DNA from 2 places in the Cohnella sp. GCM10020058 genome. Region 1 is predicted to be linked to the other one. Evidence: a T-box and tRNA genes for the amino acid it is inferred to sense, from the RefSeq annotation. Region 1 holds a T-box; the other holds one or more tRNA genes.

Evidence for each region. The T-box of region 1 lies ahead of ACFSR7_RS11050 (valine--tRNA ligase). A T-box ahead of a tRNA ligase gene usually reads a tRNA of that ligase, here a tRNA-Val.
Region 2: it has a tRNA-Val gene. The T-box ahead of ACFSR7_RS11050 (valine--tRNA ligase) is inferred to sense a tRNA for this amino acid. The anticodon was not compared.

What each region holds. Positions count from the first base shown of each region.
Region 1 is NZ_JBHUJV010000007.1:171,279-185,675, forward strand. Features, by position in the region: gene murC (UDP-N-acetylmuramate--L-alanine ligase) at 1-1,174, opposite strand, end outside; gene ACFSR7_RS11045 (bifunctional folylpolyglutamate synthase/dihydrofolate synthase) at 1,182-2,612, opposite strand; gene ACFSR7_RS11050 (valine--tRNA ligase) at 2,630-5,281, opposite strand; T-box leader at 5,423-5,669, opposite strand; gene ACFSR7_RS11055 (LysM peptidoglycan-binding domain-containing protein) at 5,894-7,483, opposite strand; gene hemL (glutamate-1-semialdehyde 2,1-aminomutase) at 7,746-9,047, opposite strand; gene ACFSR7_RS11065 (Crp/Fnr family transcriptional regulator) at 9,129-9,791, shown strand; gene hemB (porphobilinogen synthase) at 10,002-10,991, opposite strand; gene cobA (uroporphyrinogen-III C-methyltransferase) at 11,010-12,563, opposite strand; gene hemC (hydroxymethylbilane synthase) at 12,566-13,504, opposite strand; gene ACFSR7_RS11085 (precorrin-2 dehydrogenase/sirohydrochlorin ferrochelatase family protein) at 13,667-14,317, opposite strand; gene ccsA (cytochrome c biogenesis protein CcsA) at 14,333-14,397, opposite strand, start outside.
Region 2 is NZ_JBHUJV010000019.1:369,525-383,921, forward strand. Features, by position in the region: gene ACFSR7_RS32325 (hypothetical protein) at 11-178, shown strand; gene dat (D-amino-acid transaminase) at 225-1,070, opposite strand; gene ACFSR7_RS32335 (uracil-DNA glycosylase) at 1,162-1,914, shown strand; gene ACFSR7_RS32340 (S-layer homology domain-containing protein) at 1,983-2,912, opposite strand; gene ACFSR7_RS32345 (acyltransferase family protein) at 3,065-3,385, opposite strand; tRNA gene ACFSR7_RS32350 (tRNA-Val) at 3,632-3,707, opposite strand; gene ACFSR7_RS32355 (hypothetical protein) at 3,836-4,258, opposite strand; tRNA gene ACFSR7_RS32360 (tRNA-Val) at 4,450-4,525, opposite strand; gene ACFSR7_RS32365 (MBL fold metallo-hydrolase) at 5,162-5,896, opposite strand; gene ACFSR7_RS32370 (hypothetical protein) at 6,072-6,293, shown strand; gene ACFSR7_RS32375 (stalk domain-containing protein) at 6,505-7,080, shown strand; gene ACFSR7_RS32380 (DUF1292 domain-containing protein) at 7,212-7,502, shown strand; gene ACFSR7_RS32385 (aminotransferase class I/II-fold pyridoxal phosphate-dependent enzyme) at 7,580-9,049, opposite strand; gene ACFSR7_RS32390 (MFS transporter) at 9,325-10,509, shown strand; gene ACFSR7_RS32395 (efflux RND transporter permease subunit) at 10,720-13,725, shown strand; gene ACFSR7_RS32400 (YktB family protein) at 13,847-14,397, opposite strand, start outside.

The sequences.
Region 1 (14,397 bases):
GCTTCTCGCCGGCTGGCGAGTAAATATCGGTAATATACACCTCGTCCGCATCGGCGAATGCCCGGCTGAACGCATCCAGTAGGAAGTAGGTACGCGTGTATCGTTGTGGCTGGAATACCGCCAAAATACGTTTGCCCGTCGCCTTGGCCGCCAGGATCGTCGCCTGAATCTCGGTCGGATGGTGCGCATAATCGTCAATGACGAGCACGTCGTTCACGTCCCCGAGCACCTGGAACCGGCGCTTCGCGCCTCTAAATTCCACGATGGACGACGCGATCCGATCGAAAGGCACGCCTGCGTGCAAGCAAACGACGATCGTCGCAAGCGCGTTGTAAACGTTATGCAGGCCTGGTACGGAGAGGCGAACGTGTCCAAGCGTCTCCCCGCCCTTAACCACGTTGAAGGCGGCTTGACGGTCGCCCAATTCGATGGAGACCGCTTTGTAATCCGCTTCTTGATCGACGCCGTAGGTGATCACGTTCGTACCTGCCGCCTGCGGCAACAGCTCCCTGACGTTATCGTCGTCCGCGCACACGACGGCGCACCCTTCGGGACGGACCTGCTTAAGGAATTGCACGTAAGCCGCCTTAAGCTTGCCAAAATCCCCCTCATAGTTCTCAAGATGGTCTGCCTCGATGTTCGTGACGACAGCTACCGCGGGCTCGTACTGGAGGAACGAACCGTCGCTCTCGTCCGCTTCTGCCACAACGTGATCGCCTTTGCCGGCTTTGGCGTTCGTGCCGACGTTCACGATCTCCCCCCCGATAATATAAGTGGGATCCAGACCCGACAGCTCCATGACGAGCGCGATCATCGAGGAGGTCGTCGTCTTGCCGTGCGCGCCGGCTACCGCAATGCCGGTGCGGCTGTTGAGCAGCCGTGCCAGCATCTGCGCGCGGTGAAGCGTCGGAATGTTCAGGCTCTCCGCTTCCACGCGCTCTACGTTGTCCCGTGCCAACGCGGTCGAATAAACGACGAGATTGGCGCCCCGGACGTTGCCGGGTTCGTGCCCGATGTAGATTTCGGCCCCTTTGCTGGCCAGTTTGTCCGTCAATTCCTGCCGGGCCACGTCCGACCCGGTCACATGATAGCCCATTTCCAGCATCACTCTGGCAATGGCGCTCATTCCGTAGCCGCCGATACCGATAAAATGTACGTGTTCAGCCGTTGCCAACGACGCTTCACCAGCCTTTGTCAGAAGTCTTGCGTTCGAGCAGCCATGAGCGGACATCCGCGATCAAATAAAGCGTGCCCGTCACGAGTGTCAACGTATTTTCCTCGGGATCGGCGGCCGCGAGGCTTTGTATTTTTTCGAGCGCTTTGCGCCAATCCGGTTCAACGATGACGGATGCCGCGCCGACCGCATCCCGCCCCGCACGCCGGGCGACATCCGCCAGCGCTTCAGCCCCCATCTTGCGATGATGGTCCGGTTCCGTAACGACAAGCGTACTCACCATTGGTAGTATATGCCTTAAGGCGTCTTCATGATTCTTGTTGGGCATCATGGCGAGCAGCACATTAAGCTTATCGCGCGGATACCCCTGACGTAGCGCCTCCGCCAGGGCGGCCATGCCTTCGGGATTGTGCGCGCCGTCAAGCAAAATCCGAGGCTCGCGACTGACGAGTTCCAGTCTGCCCGGCCAAGACGCCCAGCTTAACCCTTCCCTCAAGTCCGTCTCGTCGACAATAAGCGCATAGTACGTCCGCAGCACGTCGATCGCCATGATAACGGCAGCCGCATTGGTCTGTTGATGCGGTCCGGCCAAGCCGATCCGGACCTCGTCGAGTCCCCTGAACAGATTCCGAAAATCGAAGGCTTGCGTCTCTTCTTGTTTGCCGCGATTTTCATAGGAAAACTGATCGCCCAGCTGATAGAGCGTCGCTTGGCGGGAGACGGCGGTCTCTTTAATAATCGCAGCCGCCTCAGGCTCAAGCGCAGTCGATACGACAGGAACGCCGGCTTTGACGATGCCTGCCTTTTCCCGGGCAATGTCCGCGAGCGTATCGCCCAAAAGATCCATATGGTCATGCCCGACGTTTGTAATAACGCTGACGACCGGCGTAACGACGTTGGTCACGTCGAGGCGCCCGCCCAGTCCCGTTTCCCATACGACATAATCCGGATAAGTCACCGTCGCATAGTAGAGAATCGCCATGGCCGTCGTCAGCTCGAACGCCGTCAGCGGGCCCCATTCGGAATCCGCCAGCTCGTCGGAGAGCGGCTTCAACCGGTTCGCAAGGCGAACGATGACCTCGTCCGGCATCGCCTCGCCGTTGTAATCGATACGATCCGCGAATGAAGTAAGGTATGGCGACGTGAACAATCCGACGTCATACCCGCTCTGCCGCAAGACTGACGCCAACATGGCGCATACGGAACCTTTGCCGTTCGTGCCCGCCACATGAATGAATCTGAGCCGGCGGTGCGGGTAGTTCAGTTTTTCCAGCAGCAGCTCCATCCGCTCGAGACCCGGCTTGATGCCGACGACCGGCGCAAGGCCGGAGATCCAGCCGACCGCCTCGGCGGCGGTACGGAAGGAAGCTTCCCCGCCGTCTCCGGCGGATGTCAGGTCATGAGCGTTCTGAGATGACGCGTCTTGCGAAGTTGTCATGCCTGCGCTCGCCTCCATTAGTTTTTAAGCTCTTCGATCCGTGCCAGCACTTTGTCGCGCTTGTCGCGATAATCGGCGCCCTTCGCGCGCTCCTGCTCGACGACATGGGCAGGTGCCTTCGCGATATAGCCTTCGTTCGCCAGCTTTTTCTCCACGCGGTCGACCTCGGCGTTCAGCGAAGCGAGCTCCTTGGTCAGCCGCGCGATCTCCTGACCGATATCGATCAGGCCTGCGATCGGCAGATACAGCTCGACGCCCGTCACGATCGCGGTCATTGCCTTCTCCGGCGCGGCGAGACTTGCGTCCAACGTCAGGCTCGACGTATTGCAGAACCTCCGCAGATACTCCTCGTTGCGCTTCAGGATGCCTGCGGACGCTTCCGTCGTCGGCTTCGCGAGCAGCTCGACTTTTTTACCCGGCGTTACGCCAACCTCGGCGCGCACGTTGCGCACCGCGCGGATCGCGTCCATGAGCAGTCCCATCTCTTGAACCGCATCGGGCGCGTCGAACGCGGCGTCGTAGGCCGGCCAGGCTGCCAGCGTAATCGTCTCGCCGGCTTCGTGCGGCAGATGCTGCCAGATCTCTTCCGACAGATAAGGCATGAACGGATGCAGCAGGCGCAGCGTACGATCCAGCACATAGGCGATGACCGATTGCGTGCTTGCCTTCGCCGCAGCGTCTTCCCCGTACAGCGTGAGCTTGGCGAATTCGATGTACCAGTCGCACAGATCGTCCCAGATGAAGTTGTAAAGCAGCCGTCCCGTCTCGCCGAACTCGTACGTTTCCATAAGCCGGGTCACGTCGCGCGCCGTCTCGTGGAACCGGTGCAGAATCCAACGGTCGGCCGTAGACAGGCTGCCGGTCAGATCGATATCTTCTACCTTGAAGCCCTCGAGGTTCATCAGGGCGAAGCGTGAGGCGTTCCAGATCTTGTTGGCAAAGTTGCGCGCCTGCTCGACCTTCTCCCAGCGGAAACGAAGATCCTGTCCCGGCGTGTTGCCCGTGGACAGCATGTAGCGCATCGCGTCGGCGCCGTATTTCTCGATAACCTCGAACGGGTCGACGCCGTTGCCGAGCGATTTGGACATCTTGCGGCCCTCGGCGTCTCGCACGAGACCATGGATAAGCACGTCCTTGAACGGCGACTCTCCCGTGAACTCCAGCGCGGTGAAAATCATCCGGGCGACCCAGAAATAAATGATGTCATAGCCCGTAACGAGCACGTCCGTCGGATAGTAACGCTTGAGATCCTCGGTGCTGTCCGGCCAGCCGAGCGTCGAGAACGGCCATAGCGCCGAGCTGAACCACGTGTCCAGCACGTCTTCGTCCTGCACCCAGCCTTCGCCTTCCGGCGCCTCCGTGCCAACGTAGATCTCGTCCGTGCCCTCCTTGTACCAGGCCGGGATGCGGTGTCCCCACCAGAGCTGGCGGGAAATGCACCAGTCGCGTACGTTCTCGATCCAGTGCAAATATATTTTCTCGAAACGATCCGGCACGAAATTGACGCCATTGCCCGAGCGCTGCGCATGAATCGCGGCTTCGGCGAGCGGCTTCATGGAGACGAACCATTGCGTCGAAAGGTACGGCTCGACGACGGCGCCGCTGCGTTCGCTGTGGCCGACCTGGTGAACGTGGTCTTCGATTTGAATCAGGACGCCTTGCGCCTGAAGATCCTTGACGATCGCCTTGCGGCAGTCGGCGCGATCCATGCCCTCGTACGGGCCGGCCTGATCGTTCATTCGCCCGCTCTCGTCCATGACGATGATCTGAGGCAGATCGTGGCGTGCGCCGACCTCGAAGTCGTTGGGGTCGTGCGCCGGCGTGATCTTGACGGCACCGCTGCCGAACGCCTTGTCGACATACTCGTCGCCGACGACCGGAATCTCGCGTCCGATGATCGGGAGCCTGAGCATCTTGCCGATCAGGTGCTTGTAACGCTCGTCCTCGGGATGCACGGCTACCGCCGTATCGCCCAGCATCGTCTCGGGGCGCGTCGTCGCGACCGTCAGATGGCCGCTGCCGTCTGCGAGCGGGTACTGCAGATGGTAGAGATGACCGTTCACTTCTTTGTATTCGACTTCAATGTCCGAGAGCGCGGTCTTGGCGGCCGGATCCCAGTTGATGATACGCTTGCCGCGGTAGATCAGGCCCTTGTCGTAAAGGCGCTTGAACACCTCGCGAACCGCCTTGGACAACCCTTCGTCAAGCGTGAAGCGCTCGCGGGAGTAATCCAGGCTGAGGCCCATTTTGGACCATTGCTTGCGGATCGAGCCTGCGTACTGCTCCTTCCAGTCCCAGACGCGCTCGAGGAACTTCTCGCGCCCGAGATCGTAGCGGGACAGACCCTCTTCGCGAAGCGTGCTCTCCACCTTCGTCTGCGTGGCGATGCCCGCGTGGTCCGTACCCGGCACCCACAGCGCGTCGAAGCCCTGCATCCGCTTGAAGCGGATGAGGATGTCCTGCAGCGTCAAATCGAGCGCGTGGCCGATGTGCAGCATGCCCGTCACGTTGGGCGGCGGGATGACGATCGTGTATTTGGGCGCGTCCGGTCTCAGGCCGGCTTTGAAAAATCCGCCTTCAAGCCAAGCATCGTACCATTTCTGCTCGGCGCCGGTCGGGTCGTACGTAGTTGGCAGTTCAAGGGGTTTGTTTTGATTGATGTCGCTCATTAGTTCACAACCTCCAGGGACGTGGATCAGACGATTTGCGATCGGCCTTCGGCACTTCGCGCTCCCGCTCGGGCAGGGACGGCGCCGCCGAAGCGCTCGGGTTCAGGGCGAGACCCCGAAAAAAAGCAAAAACCTCCCGCCGCAAAGGACGAAAGGTTGAACTTCCGTGGTACCACCTTCATTCCGCATCTTCCATCCGGACAGTATGCGGCTCTCGAACGCAAGATAACGGCTGCGGCCGTCCCGTTCTACGGCGTGCTCGGTTCGAACGGGAAACTCCAGGGCGACTTCGGCAGCTTACTTCCTGCGGAACCTCGCAGCGCTGCAAGGCAGCGGTTCCGCTCTCTGAAGGGTACGACTGCTTACTGATCCCTATCCATGTCTTATTTCCCTATCATACCCGTACGGCTACATGCAGTCAACCTGCTGGCGGCAGCGGCTGGAGCTGACGGGCGAGCGACTCGGACCGGAAGGGCGAGCGACTCGGCGAGACAACTGAGGGTTCGGGCGAGGGAAGGACTGGACCGGACTCGGGCGACGCGAGGGGCCGAGTGGGCGGAACGCGAAGACGCCCCGCGGCCATGGCGGCCGCAGGGCGAACTGATTCGTTTCTTAAGGGATATAGAGCACTTGCCCTTCCGCCAGATGCGGATCGGGAAGCCTGTTGTACAATTGCAGCTCGCGGGACTGCAGCTGGTACTTGCCAGCGATGCCGTCGAGCGTATCCTCGCGCTGCACAATCACCATTTTCACCTTGCGAAACGATTGGCCCGCATCCTTGGCGAGGAACAGACGCGTCCATTCGATCTCGTCTCCCGTGGCACGGTTATTTTGCAGATTCTCGGGCGGCGCGGCTAGCCTTGCTTCTTCGGCCGCCTTCAGACCGGCCTCGCGAATCGCTCCTTTATCGCCCAGCTGAGACAGGATACCGACGCCAAAAGCCGACTCCGACCCGCTCGGCCCCTTACCGGACAATCCCAGTTTCGGTCCGGCCGGGTCCGGCTGGCGTTGATCGTACTTGGACGTATCGTCGGCTTCGACCGCTTCCGCCTGATCTTGCGCGACTGCGTCGCTCTCGGCACCAGGCCACACGGGCGGCGCGGAGATAGTCGTTTCGTACACCTGCGGATAGCTTGACGGCTCGGACTGCGGAGGAACGGTCTCGGCTGGCGCGATGAACTCCGCCGGCTCCTCCTCGAGACGCTGATAGGCGAGCAGCCGCTCCCAAGCTTCGGCCTCCTCCTGCCTGTCCCGCTCTTCCTCCAGCTGCCTGTTGCGTTCCGCCTGTGCAGACGCCTCAAACGCTTCACGTTCGGCTTTTGCCCGCTCCGCAAGCTCATAGGCTCGGGCTTCCTCGGCGGCGCGCGCCTCGGCCTCCGCCCTCGTCGCTTCGGCGAGCTGCCGCTCCAGCGCCTCGGCGGCGAACTGGGCAAGCTCCTGCTGCCGGAGCAGCGCTTCCTCGCGAGCTCGCGCTTCGGCTTCGGCGCGCGCTCGCTGCTGCTCGTACCAGACGGGCGATGCGGACGCGTCATGAGCGGCGCTCGGATCCGTCCAAGCAGGCGGCAAGTATACCGGACCGGGCTGTGCGTAGACCGGCGCTTGAGGCGGGTTGCCCGCGGAAAAAGGTGCATCCGTCCGACCTGCTTCCGGCGTACTGCCGAAAGTCTCGCTTTCACCAACTTCCTCCGCCTGTTCGAAAGCAAAATCGCCAAGCGGCGGCAGCGCGAAGGCTTGACTGATTTCGTCGCGCTGATCCGCTTCAGGCGCCGACACCCGCTCCGGCGCGTCGTGCGCGACCGTAAATTCGTCCTCGCGCCATACCGGCGCTTCTCGGACCTCCGTCTGCACACCCCGCAAGCCGAGCACGCCCGTAACGTTCAGCGAGCGCTCGGTGAGCAGATCGACGTCGAAATGGTCGATCTCGACGTCCAACTCTTCCAACTGGCGCACGCGGCTCTGCGGCAAGGAGATTTCGACCGGGATGCGATGCTCCAGCGTGCCCGCCGCCTCTGCCTCGCCGATCGCCCGGTAAGTACCGCTGAGCAGCAAATATCCCCTCAGCAGCACGCTATCTTCCTGTTCCAACGCCTCGATGTGCGGCGACAGCTCGATCTCCTCGAGCGTATCGATGGACAAGGCATCGCTGGCCAGCTGCACCCGTTCATAAATATCGAATCTCAAACCGTTCGACGAATCCGTCACGACAGGTCTCCCCCTCTCGGCATAGAGTCCCTGCTTCCCCGGCAGCAACGGCCGCTCCGCTGCAACTGGCAGCAACAGCCGTATGCCTGACATGCGATTCCAAGATCTCCGACGTCGACACGCGAAGAGGCCGGTTCAAGCCTCTGTTCCCGCGAGCCCTGGAGCATCCGCTGCCCGAACCGCCCGGAGGCAGGCTTCACTCCCTATCTATCTATATGCTCTAAAAAGGTGGGCATGCCTATGGACTTTCGGGTCGTCGGGATTAAAACTTGCCGAGTGCGGCGCGGTGCGCCGCGATCGTCTCGTCGATGTCGTCCTCGCTATGCGCGATGGACAGGAACCAGCCCTCGAATTGGGAAGGCGGCAGATTGACGCCCTGATCGAGCATTCTGCCGAACAAAGTCTTGAATCGCTCCGTGTTCGATTGCTTCGCCGTCTCGAAGTTGATGACCTGCTTGTCCGTAAGGAACGGGCAAACCATCGAGCCGACGCGGTTGATCGTCATCCCGATGCCGTACTCGCGCGCATTGGCGTCGAGCCCCGCTTGCAAACGCATGGCAAGTCGCTCCAAACGCTGATAAGCGGTCTCATCGAGCAGCTTGAGCGTGGCCAGCCCCGCCGCCATCGCAAGCGGGTTGCCCGACAGTGTCCCCGCCTGGTAGATCGGCCCGACCGGCGCCATCCGCTCCATCAGTTCCCGCCGGCCGCCGTAGGCGCCGACCGGCAGACCGCCGCCGATGACCTTCCCGAGGCAAGTCAGGTCGGGCGTGATTCCGTAAAGCCCTTGGGCGCAGTTCAAGTGCACGCGGAAACCCGTCATGACCTCGTCAAAAATAAGCAGGCTGCCATGCTGCTTCGTTACGTCCCGCAGGCCTTGCAAAAAGCCGGGCAGCGGAGGGACGACGCCCATGTTGCCGGCAACAGGCTCCACGATGATCGCCGCGATCTCGTCGCCGTACCGCTCGAATGCGAGCTTGACCGATGCGAGATCGTTGTACGGAACCGTAATCGTGTGGGACGCGATGCTCTCCGGAACACCCGGGCTGTCCGGCAGGCCGAGCGTTGCTACGCCGGACCCGGCTTTAATCAGAAGGCTGTCGGCGTGGCCGTGGTACGAGCCCTCAAACTTTAAAATTCGGCTGCGGCCGGTATAACCGCGCGCCAGCCGGATGGCGCTCATCGTCGCCTCGGTCCCCGAGTTGACCATGCGGACCACCTCGATCGACGGCACGCGGGCGCATACAAGCTCCGCCATCTCCGTCTCCAGCTCGGTAGGCGCGCCAAAACTCGTTCCTTTTTCCGCGATCCGCTTGATCGCTTCGACGACTTCCGGATGGGCATGACCTGCGATCAAAGGCCCCCAGGACAGGACGTAGTCGATATAGCTCTGACCGTCAATATCGGTAATGCGGCTGCCTTGGCCGCGTTCAATAACGACCGGCGTCAAGCCGACCGATTTGAACGCGCGAACCGGACTGTTAACGCCGCCGGGGATAGATCTTTTGGCCCGCTCGAATGCCGCTTTGGACTTGGAATCCGAGCGGATTTGACGCGATTCGCTCATTTTTGGCACACCTCTGCTATCTGGAATGGAAAAGACTATGGTAAACTGATTCATCAAATGTGCTGCAATGGGGGCTCCATCATGATTCAATGGCTGAAAAAGGTGTCTTTATTCGATAAACTCAGCGATTCCCAGCTTGATCATATATCGCGCATCGCGAGGCGGCGCAGCCTAGCGGCGGGCAGCATCCTCTTTCAGGAAAAGGATCCTGGCAACGTCTTCTACGTCGTGCTCAGCGGATCGATCAAGCTCTTCACGCGCAGTGCCGGCGGCGACGAAAAGGTGTTGTCCGTCGTCGCGGGAGGCGACAGCTTCGGCGAGCTTGCATTGCTCGACGGTCTGCCTCGCTCGGCATCCGCTAGGACGCTCGAGCCGTCGCTCGTGCTGGAAATCGCCAGCGACGATTTTATGCGGCTGCTGGAATCGCACTTCGATATTACGAAGGGCATCCTTGCCGAACTGAGCCGGCGCCTCAGGCAAACGAACGAGCACGTGAGCGATCTGACCTTCCTGGACGACCGCACGCGCGTGCTCAAGAACCTGATCAATCTCGCCAACCAGCACGGCAAGCGCGACGGTATTTTCATCCGCATCCATCTTGCGCTCAACTACGACGAGCTCTCGCAATTGGCCGGCGTATCCAAGCAAGTATTGTCCGAGGTGCTCCGCGAGCTCGAAGCCAAAGGCGTGCTCGCCTTCGGCTTGAATCAGTACACGCTTAACTTGACCAAGCTGCGGGGCTGAGGCAGCTGTGTGCCGCTAATCCTGGCTAAGACCTTCAGGCTCGCCGGCAAATTAGCGGCACACAGCTGCCTCCATTTCCAAGACCGGCTTATCAGGCACATTAGCGGCTCTTTTTGCCGCTATGACCACCCACGACCAGCTCGCCAGGCACTTTAGAGGCACCACGATTTGCCGCTATGCTCTCCCGCGCCCCGCCTCTTTACCCACGTATTATCGACCGATCATCCACCGAACGGCATCCTTCGCATGATACGTAATGATCATGTCCGCGCCCGCACGCTTCATGCCTGTCAGCGTCTCAAGGACGATCGCGCGTTCGTCGATCCAGCCTTGCATCGCTGCGGCCTTCACCATCGCGTATTCAGCGCTGACATTGTATACGACGAGCGGCAGGTCGTAACGATCCTTCAGCAGCCGCACGATGTCAAGGTAAGCGAGTCCCGGCTTGACCATCAGCATGTCGGCTCCCTCGCGCACGTCCGTCTCGGCCTCTCTCAGCGCCTCGCGCGCGTTCGCCGCGTCCATCTGGTACGTCTTGCGATCGCCGAACTTCGGCGCCGACTGGGCGGCTTCGCGGAAGGGACCGTAGTAGGCCGAGGAATATTTGACCGCATAGGACATGATCGGAATGTCCTCGAAACCAGCTTCATCGAGCCCCTGTCGAATTGCCCCGACGAACCCGTCCATCATATTCGAAGGCGCGATGATATCCGCGCCTGCTTGCGCTTGAGACACAGCCGTGCGTACCAGCAGCGCGAGCGACTCGTCGTTGTCCACGACCGCGCCGCAATCTCCTTCGTGCACGACGCCGCAGTGCCCGTGATCCGTAAATTCGCACAAGCAAGTATCCGCGATTACGACCAGATCGGGCGCCAGCTTTTTAATCTTGCGGGTAGCTTGCTGTACGATGCCGTCTTCCGCGTAAGCGCCTGTGCCGACGCTGTCCTTGGACGCCGGAATGCCGAACAGCAGAACCGCCTGAATGCCCAGGGATACGATTTCTTCAATCTCCGCGTCCAGACGGTCGAGCGACAGGTTAAATACGCCCGGCATCGAGGAAATCTCAGTCTTGACGTTGTCGCCATGGGCGACGAAGATCGGCATGATCAGGTCGTGCACATGCAGATGCGTCTCCCTGACCAGATTTCGAATGCCCGCGGTCCGGCGGAGCCGGCGATGGCGCACGATAGATGTATTCATTCGAATCAGAACCTTTCTTTAACGAATTTCGTTGCCGGCGCCGCGGTGCTTCTGCATCGTGTCCAGCAATCCTTCGATCGTCGATTGTTCGGCCGTCAGCGTCACGCGCAGGCCATGCTTCTCAGCCGTACGCGCGGTAATCGGTCCGATGCAAGCGATCACGCAGCCTTCAAGCAGGTCGACCGGACGTTCGACGCCGAGCCGACGCAATGCTTCCAGCAGATTAACGACCGTCGAAGAGCTCGTAAAAGTTACCGCGTGGATCTCGCCGGCTTGCAGCATTTCCACAATCGTGTCGTCCTCTTGAACGACCAGCCTGTTCTCGTACACATCGAGCTCTACGGCTTCGACGCCGGCTTTGGCCAGCTCTGCCGGCAGCAAGCCCCGGGCCAGATCGCCTCTGGGCAGCAGCGCCCGCTGACCCGGCGTCAGCTTGCCCGCCAGGCTGTCCAGCAAGCCTTCGGCCTGAAACTCGGTAGGAATCACGTCGGCAACGACGCCGCGAGCCGACAGCGCCTCGGCCGTCTTCGGACCTACCGCGGCAAAGCGCGCCCCGGCAAACCGGCGGATATCGACACGCGCTTCGGCCAGCCATGAAAAAAAGTACTCCACGCCCGCCGCGCTCGTCACAATGACCCAGTCAAAACGCTCGGCTTCCCGCAGCGCCGCTCGGATTCGCTCCGCTTCGTCCGAATGCGACTGTTTGACCGTGTCGATCACGGGAAACACGTACGGCTCTCCGCCGAGGTCATCGATCCGGTCCGCCAGCTCGCTAGCTTGCGAACGGGCCCGCGTGACGAGAACGCGCCAACCGAACAGCGGCTTCGCCTCAATCCACTTCAAGGTCTCGCGCTGCCGCACCACATCGCCGACGACGATAACCGCCGGCGGCTGGAAGTTCGCCTCGTGCACTTTTTGCTCGATGTCGCCCAGTGTACCGGTCAACGTCTCTTGCTCCGCGCGCGTGCCCCATCGGACAAGCGCTACGGGCGTCTCGGCCGAGCGGCCGAACTTCATCAGCTGTTCGCTAATATAGCCGATCTTGGCGACGCCCATCAGAAAAAGCAGCGTGCCCGTGGCGTTCGTTACTTTGTCCCATTGGATCATGCGATCGAGCTTGTCCGGGCTCTCGTGACCGGTCACGATCGAGAAGGACGAGGCTAAGTCCCGGTGCGTTACCGGAATGCCGGCATAAGCAGGCACAGCGATCGCTGACGTAATGCCCGGGACAATCTCATAGGGGACGCTGTGCTGCCTCAGCAGCTCCGCCTCTTCGCCCACGCGCCCGAACACGGTCGGATCGCCGCCCTTCAGCCTGCAGACGACCTTGCCGGAGAGCGCCAGATCGAGCAGCAGCCGGTTGATCTCCTCCTGCTTCATCGTATGGCGGTCCGGCCGCTTGCCGACGTATATGCGTTCCGTGCCTGGCCGCGTCTCCTGCAGCAGCTGGGGCCCGGCCAAGCGGTCGTAGACGACGACGTCGCAGCGCTGAAGCGCGCGAAGACCGCGCACTGTGATCAACTTCGGATCCCCCGGCCCCGCGCCCACCAGATATACTTTCCCCTGTGCCATCTTTACTCCCTCGCTTCCGCAAGCAATGCGTCCGCGCCCTTGGCCAGCAACTCCTCCGCCACGCGGCGTCCGACATCTGCCGGATCGCTGCCGGCAGCCGTCGCCTTAAGCACAAGCCTGCCGTCGGCTGCCGCGACCATGCCCGTCATGGAGACTACCGCATCGGGCGCCGCCGACTCGGCGGTGGCGTACGCGCCGATCGGCACCTGACAACCGCCGTTCAGCAATCCCAAAAACGTGCGCTCTGCAGCCACCGCGCGCGCTGCAGCGGTATCGTTCAACCTGGCCAACAGTGCCAGCACCTCTTGGTCGGACGCCCGGCATTCAATGGCAAGTGCGCCTTGTCCGACGGCAGGCAGGCAATCCTCCGGCTCGATGTAAGTCGTGATGCGCTCGCTCCACCCCATCCGCTTGAGGCCCGCTGCCGCCAACACGATCGCATCGAGCCCTTCGGACGCCAGCTTGCGCAGCCGGGTATCGATATTGCCGCGAAGCGATTCGATCCGAAAATCGGGGCGCCGGGACTGCAGTTGCGCGGACCGTCTAAGACTGCTTGTACCGATCCGGGCGCCCGGCGGCAAATCCGACAGCGTGCTCGAGGTCAGATTCACGAGCGCGTCTCGCGGGTCCTCGCGCGGCGGCACGCATCCGATCACGAGGCCTTCGGGCAGCTCGAACGGCATATCCTTCATACTGTGGATTGCGATATCGATCTCGCCGCCGAGCAGCGCTTCCTCGATCTCCTTGACGAACAGGCCCTTGCCTCCGACCTTGGACAGCGTCACGTCCAAAATCCGGTCCCCCCGCGTGACGATCGGCACGACCTCAAAGTCTAGCGGCAGTCCAGCCTCTATGGCCAGCGCCTTTAGCGCATCGAGCGTCTGTCCGCTCTGCGTCATCGCCAGTGCGCTTTGTCTAGTCCCAACCTTGATCTTCCGCATTCGCTGCAACACTCCCCGGTATTTCTTTACAAATCGAAAATGAACCTTTAATTAATTTCTATTGTCTCATATTCCGTCGCTCGGCCCAAACAACGCCAATTCGGCATTCGTTCGGCATCTTTTTGGCATCATTTCGTCATCCGTTCAGCATCAATCCAGATCCTAAATGTCGTCGGCCCAGCCGCGCAGCATCTCGATCAGCGCTTCCGACTCGGGCAGCTCGGTCATCGACAGCCACGCCTGGACGGCACGATCCGATACGGCCGCGTTCATCAATCTTCGCCGTTCGGACGCGTCGGCGACCTCCGCGAGCACGCGCCGCCGCACGGTGCCAAGCCTGCGCGTCAGCTCGGCGTACTCAGGCCCGTATCGCTCCTTAAGCTCGCTTGCGATGCGTGCGGACCATGCCGGTCCCGCCCCCGAGGTGCCGACGGCCATGAGCAAGCCGCCTCTGCGGATCACAGCCGGAACGATAAAGCTTCCGCGCATGCCGTCCGAAGCCGAGTTGGCCGGAATGCCTCGCCGCTTCGCTTCGTCGCAAATCCAGCCGTTCAACTCGTCGATGCCGGTCGCTGCAACGACGAGCGCGGCGCCCGCGAGATCCTCCGGGGAGAATGGCTTCGGCAAATGACGGATCGCGCCTGCGTCCTTCCATTCTCGCAGCCGGGACGAGACGATCTCCGGGCACACGAGCAAGACATCCGCTCCCGCTTCCAGCAAGCCGCCCGTTCTGCGTTCGCCGACCGCGCCGCCGCCTACTACGACGCATCGGCTATTTTCTACGGATAACATAATCGGATAATAGCGCTGCATGCTGTAGTCTCCTTTCTATAACCAACGATGAAAGGATGAGAGCGAATTCGCAAAAAAGTCCAAAACAAGCAGAACGTAAC
Region 2 (14,397 bases), on a different contig from region 1:
GTATTACGGCATGATGAAGCAATACGCGATCGATCTGGCCAAAAAACTGTTCAGGGAGCACGAGCGGTCGTACTTCGTCATTCAGGAAGAGGACGCCGATTCTTACAGGGTCGTGGATAAGGCGGAGAAGGATGAGAAGCAGCTGAACCGGTATGTGGTGTTCAGCATCGAGGTTTAATAAAGGAACGGCTCCGCTGGCGCTTGTTGCGCGGCGGAGCCGTTTATTATTGCGCCAGTCCGATGGCGGCTGCGAACTCGTGCTGCAGCCTGCGCGTGATCGGACCGGGCTTGCCGTCGCCCACCTCGCGGCCGTCTACGGCTACGATTGGCGTGATCTCTACGGTCGTGCCCGTCACGAACGCCTCGTCGGCCTCGTATAGCTCGTCCAGAGAGAAAGGGCGCTCCTGGGTAGGGATCTCCGCGGCCAGCGCCAGGCGAAGCGCCACGGCGCGCGTGACGCCGTGCAAAATCAGGTTGTTCGCGGGATGCGTAAGGAGCGTGCCGTCTTTGACGATCATAACGTTAGAAGCGCTGCTCTCGGTAACGGTGCCGCCCCGGTGCAGAACGGCATCCGCGGCTCCGCGCTCCGCCGCTTCCTGCTTCGCGAGCACGTTGGCAAGCAGGTTAAGCGTCTTGTAATTGCAGTGCAGCCAGCGGATATCCTCAAGCGTGACGACCGATATCCCTTGATCCATCGTTTGAACGGGACGCGATACTTCCCGTGTATAAGCAAGCGCGACGGGCGCGGCGCCGGCAGGGAAGAGGTGATTGCGCGCGGCCACACCGCGCGTGATTTGCAGATATACAGTGCCTTCGGACAGCGCGTTCCGTTCCACTAATTCGGACATTGCCGCGCGAAGTCCGTCGATTCCCCAGGGCAGCGCCAGCTTAAGCCCTTCTGCGCTAAGCCGGAGCCGCTCGAAGTGTGCTTCGGCCTCGAACAAGCTGCCGCCATAAACGCGGAACACCTCGTAGATGCCATCCCCGAAGTTATAGCCGCGGTCATGCGGCGAGATAAGCACTTCCTCCTCGGGCAGGAATGCGTTGTCGTGCCAGTAGATCGAAGTCATGGGACGCATCTCCTTTTCCTTTTGGGCAAACAGATCGATTCTGATATAATAGAATCACTTCATAGCTATCATAAATCAGGAGGCGTGCCTCATGCCAGCGGTGTTCAAAAACGATTGGGAGCCCCTGCTACAACCCGAACTGGACAAACTCTATTATAAGACGTTAAAAACGCAATTGGCGGCCGAGTACCGCGAACGGACGGTCTTTCCCGACATGCACCATATTTTCGAGGCGCTTCATCTGACCTCCTATCGGGATGCGAAGGTCGTCATCCTGGGCCAGGATCCGTATCACGGTGCCGGGCAGGCGCACGGTCTCAGCTTTTCCGTACTGCCGGGCGTGAGGCAGCCGCCGTCGCTTCGCAATATTTTCAAGGAGCTTCAGAGCGACCTCGGCTGCCCGGTTCCAAGCCACGGCAATCTGTCGTATTGGGCGAAGCAGGGCGTCCTGCTGCTCAATGCGGTGTTGACGGTGCGGGAAGGCGAGGCCAACTCTCATAAGGGACTGGGCTGGGAGAGGTTCACCGACGCCGTCGTAGCGGCGCTGAACGAGCGGGAGGAGCCGCTCGTGTTCATCCTGTGGGGCAGCCATGCGCAGAAGAAGGCGGCATTTATCGATAAAAGCAAGCACTTCGTGATCGCTTCGGCGCATCCCAGCCCCTTGTCCGCCCACAACGGCTTTCTTGGCAGCCGGCCGTTCTCCAAGGCAAACGAATACCTGCAGCAAGCCGGTCTCAAGCCGATCGATTGGTGCGTGCCCGAGCTCGCGGCAGGGGAACGAGAGCTTATGCGCCAGGAGACGGCGGCGTCGGCGGAGGGATTGGATACGGCCGGCCAGGAATAAATCGGCGCATGCAAAAAAAACGAAGAGCCGTCGGGGGAATCCCCGGCGGCTCTTTTGAGCGGGATGGTTTATTGCGCCTCGCCGCCGATAACGGGGGTGTAGGCGTTGCTCACGTAGACGGATGCGTTGACTGTCGTAATCACTTGCGGATAGAACTTCGCCGGATCGGGCTTGACGACCCGATAGGTGACGATTGCCTGCTTATCCTTGAACGCGACGTTCGTAATCTCGATGCCGTAGCCAGGGTGCGGAGCTTGGGCAGAGATCGTAACTTTCGTCGCTTCGCTGCCGTACGCTTCGGTCGTCAGCTTCACTTCAGTCAGCGGAGAGGCGGGCTGCTCGGGCTCCGCAGGCGGCACGGGCTGCGTGTTTTTGACGAACGTAAGCGCCTTGGCGAGGATGACCGCGGCTTCGCTGCGGGTAATGGCGTCCTTCGGACGGAACTTCCCGTTGTCGAGCGATGCGATTTTGCCGACGAGAAGCTTTTGGACGCTGTCCATGTAGCCTTTCGTGACCTTATCCTCGTCCTTGAACGTCTGGTACATTTCGATCCAGGCATAATCGCCCTTTTTGCTGATCGCCTTAAAAATCCAGTGCGCGAATTGCTCGCGCGTGACTTTGCCGTTCGGATCGATGTCGCGCGGGATCTCAAGGCCGTTCAGGTTGGCGATGATAAAAGCTTTGGCGTAATACGCGTCGTCCTTGACCTTCGTAAAGAAGTCGCTTGCCTTGGGCTCCTTGATAAAGCGGATGTTGTCAATGTTGAGTCCGAAGCCGTTCACGATAAGCAAGACGGCCGATTGTGCCGTAAGCGCGCTTTTCGGCTTGAACATCCCGCTGCCGTCGCCTTTGATCAGGCCTTTCTTTTGAAGCTGCTCAATGTAGCTTTTTCCCGCGTCCTTGTCAATATCGTTGAAGGCGAACGCGGAGCCGCTTGCGGACAGGGTGAACAGCAAAACGGCGAGTAGAACGAACAAGCTCTTGTACGATTTTTTCATATTCGTGTCCTCCTTGTATGGATTGTTTTTCCCGAACGGTCAACCACTCAAACGTAAGCGTGCGGCGAAAGGTTGCATCAAATGAAAAAGGAAGCCCTTGCGGGCTTCCGTCCGTGTGACGGTCTTTGCGTCCGTTCAAGTTTTCGATATATTTATAACCCAGGTAGCCGACGACGCTCGTTTTTGAATTTGGCGATGAGCATGCCCAGAATGAAGAAAGACAAGTAATGAAGCGTATCGCCGGCGTTAATATGAGCGTATGCAATCGTCAGGGCGGACAATGCGGACAGTGCCGGCAGCGCAAGCAACGTTTCTCCCCATTTACGGGCCATCAATAGCAGGACTACGAAAGGGAAAATAATCGATATCCGCATTTCATGCACGAGCGTCCAAATAACGCCGTTCAGATCGACGGTCTTGAAGGGGGCCGATCGCAGTCGCGTGACTGATGATCTCTTTGGCGGTGAGTGCATGCGCGCTTTATGATATAGCTTCCGTGATCGACCTTCCGGCTGGCGAGTGGGGAGCGAGAGGACGAAGCCGCTGAGTACGAAAAAGAAGATAACGGCCGCATGGCCGTTCACGAGAAAAACAAAAGCGAGAAGGGGGAAAGGGTAGATGCACTTTGTATCATTTTCCGAAGATAGTCAACGCTGGTTTGCGATTCGAAAATAAAAAAGAGCTCTCGATCGAATCGAGAACTCTGTGTCGTGTAAGTATGGTGATCTGAACAGGGATCGAACCTGTGACCCCTACCCTGTCAAGGTAGTGCTCTCCCAGCTGAGCTATCAGATCATGTTTGGTGGCGACTTGATTGATTATAGAGGAAGATTAACGCCGTGTAAAGTGTTTTTTGAAAAAATATTAGAAGGACCAGATCGCGGGTCGACTGAGCGCCGACCCGCGATCTGGAGGCGGCCGCTTTACGTATTTTTTTTGGCTTCGGCAGTCCAGGAACGGTTGACTTGCTCCTTCAGGTGGACGCGTTCCTTATCGAGCAGCTTGTTGATCAGCTGATCCTCGCTCATGCCTTTGGTTTTGCCGATCTGAGCGATCGACTTGCCTTTCTTGAGCTCATCGATCAACTGAGCCGGCGTCATGCCCAGCACCTCGGCCATATCGTTCAGACGGCGATGGTGCTTGCGGCCATGGTGATGGCCTTCGCGGTGCACGCGTTCTGCGTTCGGTACCGGCGCGGCTGCGGCGGGCGTCTGAGCCTGCCGGGAAATGGCCGGATCGCTTCCGGCCGGCGTCTCGGCACTGGCCTTGCCAGCCATCGTGGGGGAGGCGAGCGCCAGCAGCAGCGTCGCTGCGAGCAGCGCGTTGCGGCGAGAAGTTTTTAACATGGTGAATTCCCTCCTTCGGATGTTATTGTGAGCAGGAGAGCCTGACTTTAAACGGGGGGAAAAGAAATGGCAGGAAAAATCGATTCGTGGGGGAGTGTGGACGAAAGGAGACGCTGTATAAAATGAAGAATGGGAATGAAACGAAAATAAAAAGAAGCCCTGCAACGCAAGGCTTCTGTCATAATAAAGTATGGTGATCTGAACAGGGATCGAACCTGTGACCCCTACCCTGTCAAGGTAGTGCTCTCCCAGCTGAGCTATCAGATCGTATCGGAATCGGAAGGACTTTTATATAATAGCAAGATAAGCTATCGAAGTCAACAACTTATTTCGTTAAAATTTTCGCCGCTTCGGGATGATTCGCCCAATCGCCGCGTAAACTGGGAATACCGGCAACTAAGGCTAGTATGGACAGAATCGGAGGCGCTTCCCGGGAATGGACAATATCCCGTTGTTAACGCTATGGCTCGTCTTGCTGTTCGGGCTGATCGGCACGGTACTGATTGCGGTCGTACGGCTGCTCGATCGCGAAGGATAGAAGCGGCACAATCGGTACAGACTGGGGATATCCGAGAGAAGAAAAGAGGAATCCCCGATGAACGTTCGCAAGCGGGGCCGCGCTCGCTGTGCGGCCAGGTTGTTGATCATTGCCGGAGCTTCTGCATCGATTGCCGGCTGCAGCCTGCTTCCCAAGCCGGAAGATACGGCGCCCGTGTTAACGACCGTCTATGCGCCATCCGTAGAGCATGACGTCTATTCGTCGTTGTCGCCTTCCCACTTTTTGGAGTAGGCTTTTTTCGTTACCCATATCGTCAGCCAGATAATGATGGCTACGATGATTGCAGCCCCGATCCACAAGCCTGTCAATGTTGATCTCCTCCTTCTAACATGAAGCGTTGTATGCTAAAAGCTGTACAAGCGGTGTTGTTCGACGAACTTCATCTCGCCACTGCGGCCGACGTAGGCCGGCTGCGCATCCCCGTAATGCATTAGATAGATTCTGCGCTGCAAATCCTCAGACAGCGTCAACAGCTGCGGAAGACAAGTATGTACGACGCCCGGCGGCTCCAGCTGGCAGTCGTGGAATATCGTCTTCACGCCGCGTTCGGCGACAAGCTGCCGGAGCAGCTCGGGCTCGAAAATCATGTCGGACGAGTAGAAGAAGGACGGTCCGAATAAAATGGAGTAACTTAGCTTTCCCGGGATATGCGGCGTACGCAGCAGCTCTGCGGTAAGTCCGGGCAGTACCTCGTAAGGCGTTTCTTCCCGCAACGGCCGGACGTCGAAATAATCGGCCAGCGAGAGCAAGCCTTCTTGCTCGAGTCCGCCCCGAAGCGAATGCTCCCACAGTATGCCGGTCAGCGAATCTGCGATATATAAAGGAATCCGTCGTTTGAACTGAAACTTTAGTTGAAAGGCGAGCTCCTCAAGTCCGCCGACATGATCCGCGTGAATATGGGTGATCAGCACGCCGTCGAGTTCCGGCAGGGCGATGCCGAGCTTGTGCATGGCCACATGCGCGGTCGTCCCGCAGTCGAGCAGGAGCTTCTTGCCCCCCGCGTAGACGATGGCGTTGTTATTGTAAAATTCCTTGGCGAACGCGCTTCCGCAACCCAGCATCCGAATATCCATCAGCAGCCTCCCGTGACCAGCCCCTACGAGCACCCGACCGTAAATTCTAAATTACTGTACCATAATTTATGAGGCAGCAGAAGATATCAATTCCCATACCGGACCGTCAGTGGCGTCCGGGCTTTTGCATGCATAAATTATTCTGGCGCTCCGCACACGGCCGCCGGGGGAGAAGCGCGAGATGAGCAAGCCAGCCAGCCAGACCAAAAGCGCTAAAGGCGGAGCCAAGAAAAAAGTGCACGCCGAGCATGTCCAGCCGCAGATGAAGGTCGTCTTGTCGGACGTATGCGCAGTATGCAAGACGCCGTGCGCGCGAGGCATCGCGTACCTCGAACGGATGTCGAAGCCGGGCGCGCTCGGCAAGGGCGTCCCTTGCGTCCTTACGCTTCCCAAAAAGGGGTGAAGCGAACGGGGAAATAAACGGAAGGGGAGAGCATTTCCCGGGCAACCGCATATTCCGATCCGTCCTGCCGACAATTCGGATTATCGGTCGAATCGTCCCGAAACTTTAATCTCTCCCCTTACCGCAACTTTTGCGAACGGCAGTGGTATATACGTTTACATACAACAAAAATATCGTTTGTCAACTTGCGGCGAAATCGGAGGGATAGGTAATGAAGCTGCGCAGGCTTCTGATATTGACCGTCGCGCTTTCCCTGGTCGGCGGCTCCGCCATATACGCGGACACGATCGTACAGAAGGTGCGGATCGTCATCAACAAGCAGGAGCTGGACGACCAGGGGATGCTTGAGGACGGCAAGGCTTACGTAGGCGTCCGCAGCCTGGCTGATATTATGAAGGCGCTCGTCATCTGGGACGACTCGTCCAAGAAGGTGTCGATCGTCAAGCCGAACGTGCACATGTTTTTGATGGACGGCAGCAAGCCGTTCGGAGGCGTGGAGCGCGGCAAAAAGAGCTTTAAGGTATTTTCGCAGGTGGACAATCTGAGCGTGTCGATCAATGCGTTCAAAGTGACGATCGCCGATCCTTACGGCGACGAAAAAGAAATCGAGACGCATACGAGCAAGGAAAGCGACTTCCCCACGGACAAGGATAACTTCTGGTTCACGAGCGGCGACTATGCTTATAACTTCAGCAGCGTGGGCAAGTACACAATCCGTTTCTGGATGAGGTCGGCCGACGGCGGTTCGTATCAGGTTGTGTCGGAGAAGACCGTATTCGCCAAATAAGCCGCGCCAGTCGCGGAATGTGCAAGGGCCGCGGACTTAGGAACGCGGCTTTGTCGCGTCGTTTGACCCGGTAGTGGGTTAGTGATAGGATAGGGCGAAGACTAATTTAACCGATGAACGGAGGTTCTCCCATGAGCGATCATGTTCATGACGAAAACTGCGATCACGAGCACGATGAAGCCGTATTCGTCGTGACCGACGAGGATGGCAACGAGCACGAGATGGTGCTGGTGTATACGTTCGAGAGCGGGGATCAAGCTTACGCTGTGCTGCTCGACCGCAACGATCCTGACGACGACGGCGTCATCTTCCGGATCGAGGAAGACGGCGAGGACGAAGTCCTGGTCAACATCGAAGACGATGAAGAATGGGAACGCGTTATGAAGGTGTACGAGGAGCTGGCCGCGCAGGAAGCGGACTGACCCTCGCACAAAAAAGCCAATCCGTTCAAATGGGCGACGAAGCCGTCATTTGAAGGATTGGCTCTTTTTATGTCCGATTAAGAGATGGCGGTCTCCTCGACGATGACTTTGACGAACTCGACGTTGCGGTCTTCGGGACCCTTGACGGGCAACCCGACCTCCAGGTGATCGACGATGTAGTCGATGTTGTCCTGTGAGATGACTTCGCCCGGCAGCAGGATCGGAATGCCCGGCGGATAAACGTAAATGAATTCGGCGATAATCCTGCCCGCCGACGCGCGGAACGGCACGATCTCCGTCTCGCCATAGAAAGCGTCTCTGGGCGTAAGGGAGAGATGCGGAATCTGCGGGATCTCGACGACCAGCTCCTTGATCTCGCCTTTGCCCATATAACTGTCGGAGAGCTCGCGCAGGGCTGAGAGCAGGATGCCCATCGTCGTATCGTCGTCGCCCGGCGTCACGAGACACAAAATATTGTACATATCGCTCAGCTCGACCTCGATCCGGTGCTTGTCCCGCAGCCAGTTCTCCGCGTCGTAGCCGGTGATGCCCAGATGGCGGACATGGATCGTCAGCTTGGTCTGGTCGTAATCGAAGGTTGCTTCCTCGCCCAGAATATCCTCGCCGAAGCAATACAGTCCGGGGATCCCGTTGATCTCCGCTCGCGCGCGCTCGGCTCTTGCAACTGCGGTTGCGGCCAGCTCGCGGCCGTTTATCGCCAGGTGACGCCGCGCCGCGTCGAGCGAGGCGAGCAGCGGGTACGAGGTCGACGTCGTCGTCAGCAGGCTCAGAATCGTCTGCACGCGCTTGACGTTGACGAGTGCGCCTCTGACGTTGAGCACCGAGCTCTGCGTCATCGAACCGCCGAGCTTGTGCATGCTCGTCGCGGCCATATCGGCGCCGGCCGCCATCGCGGACAGCGGCAGCTCGTCAGAAAAGTGAATGAGCGCGCCGTGCGCTTCGTCGACGAGCACCGGGATGTCATACTCGTGGACGAGATCCACGATCTCCTTCAGGTTGGCGCACACGCCGTAATAGGTAGGATTAATGACGAGCACCGCGGCCGCGTCGGGGTGGCGCTCGAGCGCCCTGCGGACCGACTGGGTCGTCACGCCGTGATCGATTCCCAGATTGCGGTCGCGCGCGGGCGACAGAAAGACGGGCCGCGCACCGGCGAAGATGATCGCCGACAGGATCGATTTGTGCACGTTGCGCGGAACGATGATCTTGTCGCCGTTGCCGCATACGGACAGGATCATCGCCATGATCGCCGTGCTGGTGCCCTGTACGGAGAAGAACGTCGCGTCGGCGCCGAAGGCGTCGGCGGCGAGCCGCTGCGCTTCGAGAATGACGCTCACCGGCTGGTGGAGGTCGTCAAGCGGCGCGATATTGATCAGGTCGATGTCCAGAACGTTCTGGCCTACGAAGCTGCGGAATTCGGGATCCATGCCCGCGCCCTTCTTGTGGCCGGGGATGTGGAACTGGACGGGATTGCGTTCCTTGTGGCGCAGCAGCGCATCGAACAAGGGCGTGCGGGAGTGGTCCACTTTAGCCTCACTGCCTTTCAATGCCGAACATAGATTGCGAACAAGCATGAGTATAGCAAAACCGCGGGGGATTGCAACCGTTGAAACGCACCGTCGGAACAAGCTGCGGGAGCCCGCCGCGCATGCCGGGGACGCGCGGCGAGCCGTCACCAAAACGTCATGCGCTTTCATTTGGAACGGTCCGGGTGTTGTGCTACCATATGAGGTAAAGAGGAAGGCCGGCTCCCGATCGATTTCGGGCGCGGGTCTTTAATAGGGTTAAAGGAGAAAAAGACGTGAAAAGCAGGCTGATCATCGTAGGACTTATGTTGTTCACCGTATTCGTGGGATTCGGCATCATCATACCGATCCTGCCGCAGCTGGTGACGGACGCCAGCCCGGAATCGGCGAACTGGCATACGGGCGGCATGCTGTCGCTTTACTCGTTCGTGTCGTTCCTGCTGTCTCCCGTATGGGGCGGCATATCCGAGCGGATCGGACGCAGGCCGGTCATCATGATCGGCGTACTCGGGTTTGCCGTCAGCTTCCTGATTTTCGGACTCGCGGACGGAAACCTGTGGATCATGTACGCGTCGCGGCTGCTCGGGGGGTTGTTCTCCGGCGCGGTCACGGCATGTATCGTCGCTTACGTCGCGGACATTACGTCCGAGGAGAACCGGACGAAGGGCATGGCCGTCGTCGGCATGAGCATCGGCATGGGCTTTACGTTCGGCCCTTTTATCGGCGGGGAGCTGAGCAATTTGTTCTCCTTGAATACGCCGTTTTTCGCCGCGGCCGCGTTGTCACTGCTCACGTTTTTCGCCGCCTGGCTCAAGCTGCCCGAGTCGCTTACGGCGGACAAGCGCGAAGCGGCCAGACTGCAGAGGCGCGAGTCCCGCTGGACCGCCTTTCAAGGACCGCTTAAGCAGCTGTACGTGCTCGCCTTTTTTGTCACGTTCTCGCTGGCCATTTTGGAAGGCACGCTGCAGCTGTACGGCATCGACAAGTTCGACGTCACGCCGCGCAAGATCGGACTCATGTTCTTCTTCTGCGGCCTGGTCGGCGCGCTCGTGCAAGGCGGGATCGTGCGGCGGCGCGTCAAGCCAGGGCAAGAGAGCCGCTATATCGCAGTGGGGCTTGTCATCTCCGCGGCGGGTTTTTTCCTTCTGCTGACGGCCCAGAGCTGGATCGCCGCTTCCGTCTACCTCTGCATTTTCGGCGTCGGCAACTCGCTCATCAAGCCTTGCGTCACTTCGTTGATTACGCAAAAGACGACCGTCTCCCAAGGCGTCGCCTCCGGTCTCAGCTCCTCCATGGACAGTCTCGGCCGCATCGTCGGTCCGCTGCTCGGAGCCGCGCTCCTGTCCGCCCAAGCCGGACTCCCTTTTATCGTGTCCGGTCTGCTGTCGCTTGGCGCGCTCGGCCTGCTCGCCGGTTACCGGAGCTCCGACCGCGCCTCGTCGCGTTCGCAGCAAGCCTGACCGCGCTTTGCTGGCGTACGATGGTTCCAACCGCCTCCTTGGGGGCGGTTTTTTTGCGCTCAGGAAGACATTGGAAGCGGCCCGGGTCCGATTCCGACTAAGACTTAAGTCGGAGAGAAGGTCCGGTCTCTGGCCGTTGTTGCCTGCGGTCCCTTCTCCTTTATGCTTGATCGTAGCTGATGCAAGCAAGAGGAGAGGGGCTATTTTAACGTGAGTTCATTTATTCAAGGCGTATTCAAAAACAAGGCGGCGATCGTCATTTTGGTCGTCATGACGCTGGGCCTGGGCGTCTTCAGCTATTTTAAGCTGCCCATGGAGTTTCTGCCCGAAGCCGACAACCCGCAGGTGACGGTCAGCGTTATCGGTCCGGGCTACAACACCGCCACCATGGAACGGGAGGTGACGGACCCGCTCGAGCAGGCGCTGTCCGCGATCAAGGGCAAGACGAGCATGCTGTCGACTTCGGGAGACGGATACGCGCAGGTCAATCTGAACTTCGATTCGAAAACCGACATGTCGGAGGCGAAAGCCGAGGTCGAGAAGGCGTCGGCAGCCGTGCAGCTGCCCGAGCGCGTATCGAAGCCGTACGTCATCCAGTACAACACGTCGATGATTCCGATCTCGTTCCTGTCGCTGACATTCAAGGACGGCCTGAGCGATGCGGAAAAGGCCAAAGCCGAAGCCCGCGCGGTGGATGCCTTCCGTGCGATCGACGGCGCAGGCCAGGTTCAGCTGTCGGGCAAGTCGAGCCCGAGCATCGTCATCACGCCCAACGCTGCAAAGCTCGCAGCCAAAGGCGTGCCGGCACAGGCTTTGTACGGGGTATTGCAAGGTCGCACCGCGTCGGCATCGGTCGGCGCGGCCGTGCTTGACGGCGAAGCCGTCAACCTGAACGTGAGCGCCGAGCTCGGCAGCGCGGAGGACGTCGCCAAGCTGCCGGTGGCGCCGGGCGTGAAGCTGTCCGACGTCGCCAGCGTGGCCCAGTCCGACGAACAGGAGAGCGTGAGCCGCATCGACGGCAAGGACGCGCTTATGATCGTCGTCTCCAAAGGCGCCAACGCGAATGCCGTCAGCGTGGGCAAGGAAGTCGCGAAGACGGCCGACCGGCTGATGGAAGAGGACGGGAGCATGGAGCTTAAGGTCATCATGAGCACCTCGGACCAGGTCGTTCACTCCGTGAACAGCATGATGCGCGAAGTGCTGATGGGCGCACTGTTCGCCACCGTCGTCATCCTGCTGTTTATGCGCAACCTCCGCGCTACGCTCGTCACGATCGTTTCGATCCCGCTGTCGCTCGGTTTGACTTTATATCTGCTCGATCTGTCGGGCATCAGTCTCAACATTCTGACGCTGGGCGGCGTGGCCGTCGCCGTCGGACGGCTCGTAGACGACAGCATCGTCGTTATTGAAAATATTTTCCGCAGGCTCCAGAAGGAGAAATTTTCCGTCTCGCTCGTTATCGACGCGACCAAGGAAGTGTTCACGGCGATTACCGCTTCGACGCTCACGACGGTGGCTGTATTCCTGCCGATGGGACTGCTCCGCGGCTCGCTGCAGTCGTTCCTTCTGCCGTTCGCCTTGACCGTTACTTATTCGCTGCTGTCCTCGCTGCTCGTCGCGCTGACCGTTATCCCGCTCATGAGCGCGGGACTGCTCAAGCGTTCCGAGATCAAGGAGCACCAGCCTTCCAAGCGTTTCGGCGGGTTCCTCGAATGGAATCTGAGACACAAGTGGCTGCCGCTGCTCGTCGCGCTGTTTCTGCTCGTCGGCTCGATCGCGACTTACTTCAGTCTGCCGAAAGGCGCGATCGACTCTTCCGACGCTTCGAGTGTCAGCGTGCAGCTATCGTATCCACAGGATACGCCGGTCGCCGACGTGCTCGAGAACGGCAAAAAGCTCGAGGCGTTCCTCCTGAAGCAAGAGGGCCAAGAGTGGGTCAACATGGACATGGGCAACAGCGGGGACGCCGCCATGTACGGCAACGTCAAGTCGCCTACCCGTGTTGACTATACGATTCAGATGAAGCCGAAGGCCGACGCCGAAAAAATCATCGAGTCGGTCAAGAACGAGCGCGCGAGCTATCCCGGCGCCGAACTGACCGCATCCGCAGGCTCGCTCATGTTCGGCAGCGGAGGCAGCCAGGTATTCGTCGACATCGTCGGCGACGATCCGGAAGCGCTGACCAAGACCGCCGACCTTGTCATGGGCAAGATCAAGCCGATTAAAGACGTGCTCAAGGTCGCAAGCAATCAGCAGGAACGCAAAACCGTCTATACGCTGCAAGTCGACCCTACGGTCGCAAAGGCATCGGATATCGTATCGCAGCTGCAGGGCATGCTGAACGCGGTGCCGCTCGGCAACGTCGTCAAGGACGGCCAGCTGCTCGCCGTTTCGCTCGAACCGCTGCTCGTGCCCGGCTCTTCCGCCGCACTGAACGATCTGACCGTAGCGACGGACGAAGGTCCGAAAAAGCTGTCCCAGATCGCCGAGTGGGTCAAGAGCGACCAGCCGACGGAAACCTACCGCAAGGACGGAAAGACGTATGTCCGCGTCAGCGCGACGGTAGAGGCGGCCCAGCTGTCGATCGTCGGCGGCAAGATCTCCGAAGCGATGAAGGATATCAAACCGGCAGACGGCGTGAAGCTGTTCGTCGGGGGCGCGTCCGCCGACCAGAACGCCGACTTCGCGAGCCTGTTCATGATGATGCTCATCTCGATCGGCATCGTCTATCTGATCATGGTGTTCACGTTCAAGACGCTGCGGGCGCCGCTCGCGATCCTGGCCTCGATTCTGTTCGTGCCGATCGGCGCCGTGCTCGGCTTGATCGTCACCGGCGTGACGCCCGACTTTACCGCGATCTTCGGCGTTGTCATGCTGATCGGCATCGTCGTCACGAACGCGATCGTGCTCATCGATCGCGTCAAGAAAAACGAGGCAAGCATGCCGATCCGCGAAGCGCTGATCGAAGCGGCGGGCACACGGATGCGTCCGATCCTCATGACGGCGATCGCTACCGTTTGCGCGATGCTGCCTCTGGTGTTCGGCACGTCGGAGAGCGGCAGCATCGTGTCGCAGAGCCTCGCCATCGTCGTCATCGGCGGCCTTGTCGTCGCGACGCTGCTGACGCTGGTCCTCGTGCCGTGCGTCTACGAGCTGCTGCACTTCCGCAAGGCGAAGCGCCAACGGCGCGCGGCAAGCCAGGCGGCCGCAGCCTGATTCCCTGCGAGCGCAAAGAGAAGCCTCTCCGTCCGGAGAGGCTTCTCTTGTCTCGTTCGCTGTTTGGCTTTGGCGAATTTTGGTGTATGAATGAGTATGCGGGTGACGGTCGGGGCTTCCTTTAGAAGGACAGCTGGTACAGCGGCAGCAGCCGGCGGAACGTATCCTCGGCCGTCCGCAGCAGACTGTCGGGACTCAACAGGCGTTCGTCGCCGCGCGCGATATGGAGGCCGCAGGTGATCTCCGCCGCCTTGACCGTTCTGAGCCTGGCCAGCCACTCGGTCAACGATTCGGCAGAGAGCTCCGCATGCGGCACCCCGTTCGGCAGCGTATGGTCCTTGGACCACACGAACGAAGCGGGAATCGATGCGCGGATCGAATCGAGCTCTTCCGCCGCGCGTTCCGCGAACACCGTTTTGTTGCCGCTTTCGTAGATGATGGCGAACTGAATGAACAGATGCGTGGACCACAGTCCGACCTGAAAATGAGGATGCGCTTTGTAGCCGCGGGGGTGACGCGACCACGCGACCCAAGTATCGTTCGGTGGATTGACCGACCGCCTGGCGTGCTTGGCCACGTGCGGATACATAGGCTCCGCGCACAGTTCGGCCAAATAGGGGGCCAGCGCGTTCCCGAGACCCTCTAGCTTGGGCCTGACCTGCCGGATGATCG